DNA from 2 places in the Streptomyces sp. CB03238 genome. Region 1 is predicted to be linked to the other one. Evidence: riboswitches for the same ligand, from Rfam matches in the RefSeq annotation. Region 1 holds a riboswitch; the other holds the start of a gene.

What was found. Region 1 has a riboswitch for cobalamin ahead of BKD26_RS08695 (prenyltransferase/squalene oxidase repeat-containing protein). Riboswitches for the same ligand answer to the same signal wherever they lie in the genome.
Region 2: it holds a riboswitch for cobalamin, as region 1 does, so the genes downstream of both, BKD26_RS31330 (ABC transporter substrate-binding protein) here and BKD26_RS08695 (prenyltransferase/squalene oxidase repeat-containing protein) in region 1, are expected to answer to the same signal.

What each region holds. Positions count from the first base shown of each region.
Region 1 is NZ_NBCN01000004.1:312,908-317,112, forward strand. Features, by position in the region: gene BKD26_RS08685 (aldehyde dehydrogenase) at 1-59, opposite strand, end outside; gene BKD26_RS08690 (MBL fold metallo-hydrolase) at 159-1,193, shown strand; cobalamin riboswitch at 1,195-1,328, shown strand; gene BKD26_RS08695 (prenyltransferase/squalene oxidase repeat-containing protein) at 1,445-2,731, shown strand; gene BKD26_RS08700 (SCO2322 family protein) at 2,853-3,401, shown strand; gene BKD26_RS08705 (energy-coupling factor transporter transmembrane component T) at 3,374-4,205, shown strand, end outside.
Region 2 is NZ_NBCN01000023.1:28,845-33,049, forward strand. Features, by position in the region: gene BKD26_RS31325 (iron ABC transporter permease) at 1-725, opposite strand, end outside; gene BKD26_RS31330 (ABC transporter substrate-binding protein) at 770-1,813, opposite strand; cobalamin riboswitch at 1,843-2,034, opposite strand; gene BKD26_RS31335 (GlxA family transcriptional regulator) at 2,111-3,085, opposite strand; gene BKD26_RS31340 (hypothetical protein) at 3,235-3,735, shown strand; gene BKD26_RS31345 (hypothetical protein) at 3,741-3,989, opposite strand; gene BKD26_RS31350 (hypothetical protein) at 3,996-4,205, opposite strand, start outside.

The sequences.
Region 1 (4,205 bases):
AGGGGGTCGGCGAACTCGCCGCCGATGAACAGCTTTCCGTGCTCGACCAGCTCGGCCATGGCCGACCGCCTCCCGCAGTTTCTGACAGTGTTTCAGAACTGATACCAGTTCTAGTTATACTGGGCAATGGCCGTACCGCCGTGGGGAGATGAGGGCTCATGCCACCAGGACCGCAGGTACACGACCACGGCGGCGGCGTATCGAGCATCGCGGTCACCATCCCGGACAACCCCCTCGGCCACACCCTCGTCCACGTCGTCGACACCGACCGGGGCCCGGTCCTCGTCGACACGGGCTGGGACGACCCCGGCTCCTGGACGGAGCTGTGCGAGGGGCTCACCGCGCTGGGCACCTCCGTCCGGGACGTCCACGGCGTCCTCGTCACCCACCACCACCCCGACCACCACGGCCTGTGCGGCCGGGTCCGGGAGGCGTCCGGCGCCTGGATCGCCATGCACGCCGCCGACATCGCCGTCGTACGCCGCACCCGCGACGCCGAGCCGGGCGCCTGGCTCGACTACCTGCTGGCGAAGCTGACCGCCTCCGGCGCGCCCGACGAGCACACCGCCCCGCTGCGGTCCGCCCGCACCGGTGACCTCCCCCTGCCGCAGCCCGTCCTGCCCGACCGGGAGATCGCGCCCGGCGAGCTGCTCGACCTGGCGGGCCGTCGGCTGCGCGCGATCTGGACGCCCGGCCACACGCCCGGTCACGTCTGCCTGCACCTGGAGGAGGAGCACCCGGCTCGCCGGCCCGGCCATGGGCGGCTGTTCTCCGGCGACCACCTGCTGCCCGGGATCAGCCCGCACATCGGGCTGTACGAGGACCCCGACGACGCCACGGTCACGGATCCCCTGGGGGACTACCTGGACTCGCTGGAGCGGGTCGGCCGGCTCGGTGTCGCCGAGGTGCTCCCCGCCCACCAGCACGCCTTCACCGGCGCCGAGGAGCGGGTGCGGGAACTGCTCGCCCACCACGAGGAGCGGCTCACCGGCCTGGCCGGCCTGCTCACCACCCCGCTCACCCCCTGGCAGCTCGCCGAGCGCATGGAGTGGAACCGCCCCTGGGACCGCATCCCGTACGGCTCGCGCACCATCGCCGTCTCGGAGGCGGAGGCGCACCTGCGGCGGCTGGTGAAGCTGGGGCGCGTGGAGCCGGTGCCGGGCAGCGACCCCGTGACGTACCTGGCTGTATGACCCACCGGTAGAGTGAGCGGGTCGTCATCATGCCCGTACGGGGGGAAGCCGGTGAGAATCCGGCGCTGACCCCGCAACCGTGAACCGCCGTCTTCCCGGCGGTGAGCCGGATCGCCCCGTACGCGCACGTGTTCGGCTCGCGTCACCGGGAACGACTGCCCGGTGACCGGCACCGTCGAGGAATACGGAGCCGGAGCTTGGTGCCTTTCGCGTGCCGGTGCCCGGTTCCCGCAGGAAAGGCCACCGAAGCCATGACCACCGTTCGCGTCCGCCACGGCGCCGCGGCGCTCGCCGCCGCCGTGCTGCTGTCCGGGACCGGGACCGTCGCGTACGCGGCCCCCTCCCCCGCGCCGTCGCCGGTGATCCCCGCTGGCCTGTACGGCACGAAGGACCCGACGTACGACGGGGTGTGGCGGCAGTCGCTCGCCTTCATGGCCCAGCAGGTGTCCGGCGTCGAGCCGAACCGCAAGGCCGTGGACTGGCTGCTGAAGCAGCAGTGCGACAGCGGCGGCTTCGCCTCCTACCGCCCCGACCCGGCCAGGACCTGCGACCCGAAGACGCTGCTGGACACCAACGCCACCGCCGTCGCCGTACAGGCGCTGTCCGGAGTCGACAGGCCCGAGGCGGCGGAGCCCGGGACCGACCCGGTCAGCAAGGCCATGGGCGCGGGCGCCGCCTGGCTGAAGGGCGTCCAGAACAAGGACGGCGGCTGGGGCTACAACCCCGGCGCGCCCAGCGACGCCAACTCCACGTCCCTCGTCGTCAGCGCGCTCGCCGCGACCGGCCACCGGCCCGGCGAGATCCGGTCGAGCGGTGGGAAGACGCCGTACGACGCTCTGCTCGGCCTCGCGATCCCCTGCGACGCCAAGGAGGGCGCCGGCGCCTTCGCCTACCAGCCCGACCCGAAGAGCGGCGCGCTCGTCGCGAACGGCGACGCCACCGCCGCCGCCGTGCTCGCCGGGCTGGGCAAGGACCTCCAGACGCGGGGCGCCGAGCCGGAGCAGAAGCCGACCTGCGAGACCCCCGCCGAGCCGGCCGCCCAGCCGACGGCCGAGCGCGCCGCCCGCAACGGCGCCGCCTACCTGGCCACCGCGCTCGCCAGGAGCGGCCACCTGGACCTGCCGCCGATGCCAGGCGCCGCCGCCACCGCGCCCCAGCCGGACGTCGGCAACACGGCCGACGCCGTCATCGCCCTCGGCGCGGCCGGGCACATGGACCAGGCCGCCCCGGCCGTGGCCTGGCTGAAGAAGAACTCCGCGGCGTGGGCCAGGGAGAACGGCCCCGCCGCCTGGGCCCAGCTGGTCCTCGCCGCCCACACGGTGGGCGCGGACGCCCGCGACTTCGGCGGCGTCGACCTCGTACGGCAGCTCAACGCGACCGGTCCGGCGCCGAAGTCGCTGCCCCTGGAGGAGACGGAACAGCGGGAGACGGAGGAGGAGCCGGGCTTCAACGTCTGGCTTGCCGTCGCCGTCTTCCTGGTCGCCGGCATGGGCATCGGGTTCCTGCTCAGCGGCCGCAAGCGGGACCGGCAGCGGTGATGCGCGCCCGGATCGTGGTCCCGCTGCTCGCTGCCTGTGCCGTGCTGCTCGGCCTCGCCGGTCCCGCGCAGGCGACCGGCTACCGCTACTGGTCGTTCTGGGAGAGCGGTAAGGGCGGGACGTGGGTGTACGCCACGCAGGGTCCGGGCACCGCCCGGCCCGCCGACGGTGCCGTGACCGGCTTCCGGTTCGCGGTGAGCCCCGACTCCCAGAACGCCCCCCGGCCGCGCCGGGCACCCGACTTCGCCGCGATCTGCGGTTTTCCGCGAAGGACGGCACCAAGCGGGTCGGCCTGGTCATCGACTTCGGTACGGCGGCCGACGCTTCCACGTACGAGCCGGAGCCGCCGCCCGCGCTGCGCACCACCTGCGCGCAGGTGCGTACCGACGCGACGACCACTGACGCGCTCGCGACGGTCGCCAAGCCGCTGCGGTACAACAACCAGGGCCTGCTGTGCGCGATTGCCGATTACCCCAAGACGGGGTGCGGCGAGCTGGTGTCGTGGAGCCCCCCGCCGGGGGTCCCCCCGCTGGAGCCGGCCGGGTCTCCCGAGTCCCACCCCGTCATGGACCTCGAACCCGGCCCGTCGGTCGGGCTCGTCGCCGGTCTGGCCGCCGTCGCCGTCCTGGGTGCCGCCGCCGTGTGGCAGGCCCGCCGCCGTCGCCGGTGAACCTCCGCGCACCAGAGGCGAACCGCTCCAACGCCCTGCACGCGGGCGCGTGGTGGCTGTGGGCGCTGGGCCTGGCCGTCGCCGCGTCCCGCACGACCAACCCGCTGCTGCTGGGTCTGCTGGTCGGCGTGGCCGGGTATGTGGTGGCGGCCCGCCGCACCGATGCGCCATGGGCCCGCTCGTACGGGGCGTTCGTGAAACTGGGGCTGGCGGTGCTGGTTATCCGGCTGGTGTTCTCGGTGTTCCTCGGTTCGCCCATCCCCGGTACGCACCTGCTGGTGACACTGCCCGAAGTGCCGCTGCCCGCCTGGGCGCGGGGCGTGCGGATCGGCGGCTCGGTGACGGCCGAGCAGCTGGTGTTCGCGCTGTACGACGGGGCGAAGCTGGCCACGCTGCTGATCTGCGTGGGCGCCGCGAACGCGCTGGCGAACCCGGCGCGGCTGCTGAAGTCGCTGCCGGGTGCGCTGTACGAGGTGGGGGTCGCCGTGGTCGTCGCGATGACGTTCGCGCCGAACATGGTCGCCGATGTGGTGCGGCTGCGGACCGCGCGGCGGCTGCGGGGGCGGCCGACGGGCGGGGTGAAGGCGGTGCTCCAGGTGGGGCTGCCGGTGCTGGAGGGCGCGCTGGAGCGGTCGGTGGCGGTCGCCGCGTCGATGGACGCGCGGGGGTACGGGCGGACGGCGCCGGTGCCTCGCGGGGTGCGGCACGCGACGACGGTGCTGACGCTGGGCGGTCTGCTCGGGGTGTGCGTCGGGGCGTACGGCCTGCTGGCCGCTTCCGGGGGCGCGTACGCCGTGCCGCTCG
Region 2 (4,205 bases), on a different contig from region 1:
CGGGCCTGCACCAGCAGCACACCGATGCCCACCAGCAGCGTGGCCGCGGGCAGCCACAGCGTGGCCCACTGGACGCCGCCGAGGCCGCCCATGGTCCAGGCGAGGACCTCGCGTGTCTGGTTGCCCCGGTCGGCGGTCAGCAACAGCAGGTGCATCACCGCGGTGAGTACCGCGGCCACCGCCACCCCCGACAACACCAGCCGGACCGAGGTGATCCGCCCGCCGGCCCTGGCCGTGGTGTAGACGAGCAGGAGCGTCAGCAGTGCTCCGGCGAACGCGGACACCGACAGCGACACCGCTCCGAAGAGAGTGACGCCCGAGACGATCACGATGACGGCGCCCAGGGACGCGCCCGATGAGACGCCGAGCAGGTACGGCTCCGCGAGGGGGTTGCGTACCAGGGCCTGCATGGCCGTGCCCACGACGGCGAGCCCCGGTCCGATCACCGCTCCGAGCAGTACGCGTGGCGCCCGTACGTCGAGGATGATCGTCTCGCGTGCGCGTGACCATGTCGGTTCCGCCCGGTCGGCCCCCAGGCCGTGCGCCACGATGCTCCACACCTCGCCGGGCGGTACGTGCACCGAGCCGATGGCCAGCCCGGCCGTGACGGAGACCAGGAGGAGCACGCCGAGGACCCCCAGCGTCAGGAGGTAGGTCCGTCCCCGCGGCGGGTACGCCCTGGGTCCGGCGAGGGACGACCCGGGCCCAGGGGAGGGTGCGGTCATCGTGCCGCTCGGGCTTGCCGGCGTACGTGCGGGCGTGCGGGCCGTCACCGGAAGCGCTCGGGGTGCAGCCCTCGAGCGAGGTCCTCCACCGCGTACGGAGGCCGTACGCCGACCAATGTCGCGGTGAGCGGCAGCACGACGAACCGCTTGTTCCTGATGGCGGGCACGTCGGCGAGGGCGGGCTGGGAGAGCAGGAACTTCTTCTTCTGCTCCACGCTCCCGGCACCGCGGTAGTCGTAGATCGCGATCACCTGGGGCCTGCGGGCGACCACCTGTTCCCACGAGACGTCGCCGAAGACGTCGTCCAGGTCCGAGAAGACGTTGCGCCCGCCGGCCAGCCGGATGATCTCCGTACCCAGGCTCCTGCCGCCCGCGGTGAACGCGGACTTGTCGCCGCTGTCGTACACGAACACCGATACCGGCGGTGCGCCCCCGACCGCCTCGCCGGCCTTCCGGATGCGGTCCTGGAGACCGGCCACCAGCCTGTCGGCCCGCTCCGGCACGCCGAAGATGCTGCCGATGGTACGGATCTCGTCGTACGTGTCCGTCATGGACACCTGCTTCTTGCCGCAGTACTCGCGGTTGAGGTAGGTGTCGATGCCCGCGTCGGCGAACGCCTTGCGCGACCGCCCCTCGTTCTGGGCGAACGCGCTTCCGTAGCCGCCATAGACGAAGTCGGGCTCGGCCTCCAGGACGGTCTCGAAGGACGGCTCCTTCTCCGCCAGCTCCGGGACGGCCGCGAAGTCCTTCTGGTACGCGGGTAGAACGGCCGAGTCGGGGAACGCGGTGCCGACCATCCTGTCCTTCAGGCCCAGAGCGAGCATCAGCTCGGCGGGGTGCTGGTGGATGGTGACCACCCGGGAGGGGGGTTCGTCGTACGTGGTGCGGATGCCGCAGTTGTCGATGGTGACCGGGAACCCCTTCACGGACGTGGCCGCGCCGCCTCGGTCACGGGTTTCGCCCTCCGTGCCGCAGCCGGTCAGCAGGGCGGCGGACAACGCGGCGGACAGGGCCGTGGCGAGTGCCCGTCGCCGCAGGGCATGGCGGGATGAGGGGAGGGGAAAGGGACGGTGGGTGCCGTCGTACACGTAAAGCCTCCTGGGGAGTCCGCGCTCCTCGGAATGGGCCCGCGACAGGCCAGTGTCCTGACTCCCGGATCGACGTTCCCCCTTGCCTTCCCGCGCTGTACGTACGTACGCGGTGGCGTCCTCGAAGGTTCCACTCCCCGGTCACAGTGGCGGGACCGTGCCGGATTCGCACCGGCTTCCTGTCTCCCGTCGCGGTGATGACCAGGTGATACTACGTTTCCTTCAGTGGAGCGCAAAAGGGCGTGCGGTCGGCCGCCGTACGCCCCCGTCGGTGGTACGGAGGCGGCCCGGGCATCGTCACCGGGGCAGTTGCCGGAGCTGCGCGGCCCGGTAGCGGGACGGTGAGATCCCGTACCGGCTGGTGAACGCCTGGCGCAGTGACTCGGCGGAGCCGAATCCGCTGCGGGCGGCCACACTCGCCATGGGCAGCGTCGTCGAGGTGAGGAGATGTGCGGCGGCCTCGGTACGCGCCAGCCGGACGAACCTGCCCGGCGCCTGCCCGAGGTGCTCGGTGAACAGCCGGGTGAGGTGACGTGGCGTCACTCCCGCGTGTGCGGCGAGCGCCGCCGTGCCGAGGTCGTGGTCCGGGTGGGCGGTGATGTGCTCGACTAGCTCGCGGACCAGCTCGTTGCGGGGCGGCGGGGCGGCGGTGAACAGGCTCATCTGCGCCTGGTTGCCCGGCCGCTGCAGGTAGACGACGAGGGCCCGGGCCACCTTGCGGGCCAGTTCGGGGCCGTGGTCCTCCTCGATGAACGCGAGGGTCAGGTCCATCGCGCTGGTGATCCCGGCCGCCGTGTACACGTTCCCGTCACGGATGTAGATGGGTGCGGGGTCCACCGAGACCTCCGGGTGGCGGGCGGCGAACTGCGGCGCGAACCGCCAGTGGGTGGTGGCGCGGCGCCCGTCCAGCAGCCCGGTGGCGGCCAGGACCCCCGCCCCCGTACACACCGAGGCGATCCGTCGGCTCTCCTTGGCCAGGCGCCGGACGTGGCCCACGATCCGGGGGTCGGCGGCCGCCCGCTCGAATCCCAGGCCGCCCGAGACGACCAACGTGTCGAGCGGGCCGACGAGCCGTTCCAGGGGCTGCTGGCTCTGCAGGACCAGCCCCGAGCCGCAGACGATCGGGCCGCCGCCCGGCCCGGCCACGCACACCCGGTACGGCAGGGACGGGTCACCGATCTCGTTGGCCATGGCCAGGCTCGTGGTCACACACGCGATGTCCAGCAACTCGGCCGCTTCGTAGCCGACCACCACCATGAGCCGTTCCGCCATGCGGCGACCCTATGCCGGAAGGACCGGTACCCCAAGGCCACGGACATCGATCCCGCCTCCGCGCACGACCGGGGCCGGCCGAGCCGGACAGTGGAGCCGGCAAGGCCCGCTTGCCACAACGCTCCAGCCATCATCACTCGGGGGACGCCATGACCCGCACCACGCGCGACGACCACCACAACCGCGACGACGGCACCCGCCCGGCTCCCGCTCGTCCTCAACGGGAGAGCTCGCCCTCCGGTGCCGGGCGCATGCTGGGCGCCCTCGGCCACCGGTGGCCCACCGTGCTGGCACTCGCCCTGGTGGTCGCCACCTTCGTCGACGGTGTGCCGCCCGTGCGGCTCCTGGCCGCCCTCCTCATCGTCATGCCGCTGTGCTACCTGCTGTTCGGATCACTGCGCGGCGAACTGCGCCGCCCCGGTGTCCTCGTCATTCAGATCGCGGGCCTCCTCGGCTTCGCGGCCGTGGCACTGGTCGCTCTGGCCGTCGACGGCGCTCTCGGCCTCTACGTCGTGGCTGCCGGCTGGCTGGCCCACGGGGTCTGGGACTTCACCCACCATCGGACCGGAAGGGTCGTGCCCCGGGCATGGTCGGAATGGTGCTGTGTCGTCGACGTCTTCGGGGCCCTCGCGATGGCCGTCATGGCCTGACGACGTCACTGGAGCATGTGCTCCATGATGGGGACGGGCAGCCCCGGATGCCGGGCCGCGGCCAGTGCCGTGTCGGTGTCACGCAACAACCGGACCAGCTGCGTCGCGGGCAACCGCGGGTGCCCGGCGGCCGCGTGGCGTACGTGCTCGTGCGGGTCGTCGAGCAACCGCACCGCCGACACGGCCGTCCGCCGCGGGTCGGTCGCCGCCCGGTGCCGTACGTCCTCGAGGGCGATGCCGGGTGTCCTGCTCACCCAGGATCAGCCGGGCCCACTGCTCGGCGGTGATGTCCGGCTGCGCCTCGGCCGGCCGCGCACACTCCAGTCCGGGTGGGCCACGGCCGCGTCCACGACCGCTGCCGGCAGGTGACGCCACAGCAGGAAGGGCGACCGTCCCAGCAGGCCGGCGAGCAGCTCATCGGGGATGGCCGGGTTCAGGCCCAGCCCCTGTGCCCACACGTCGCGCAGCCG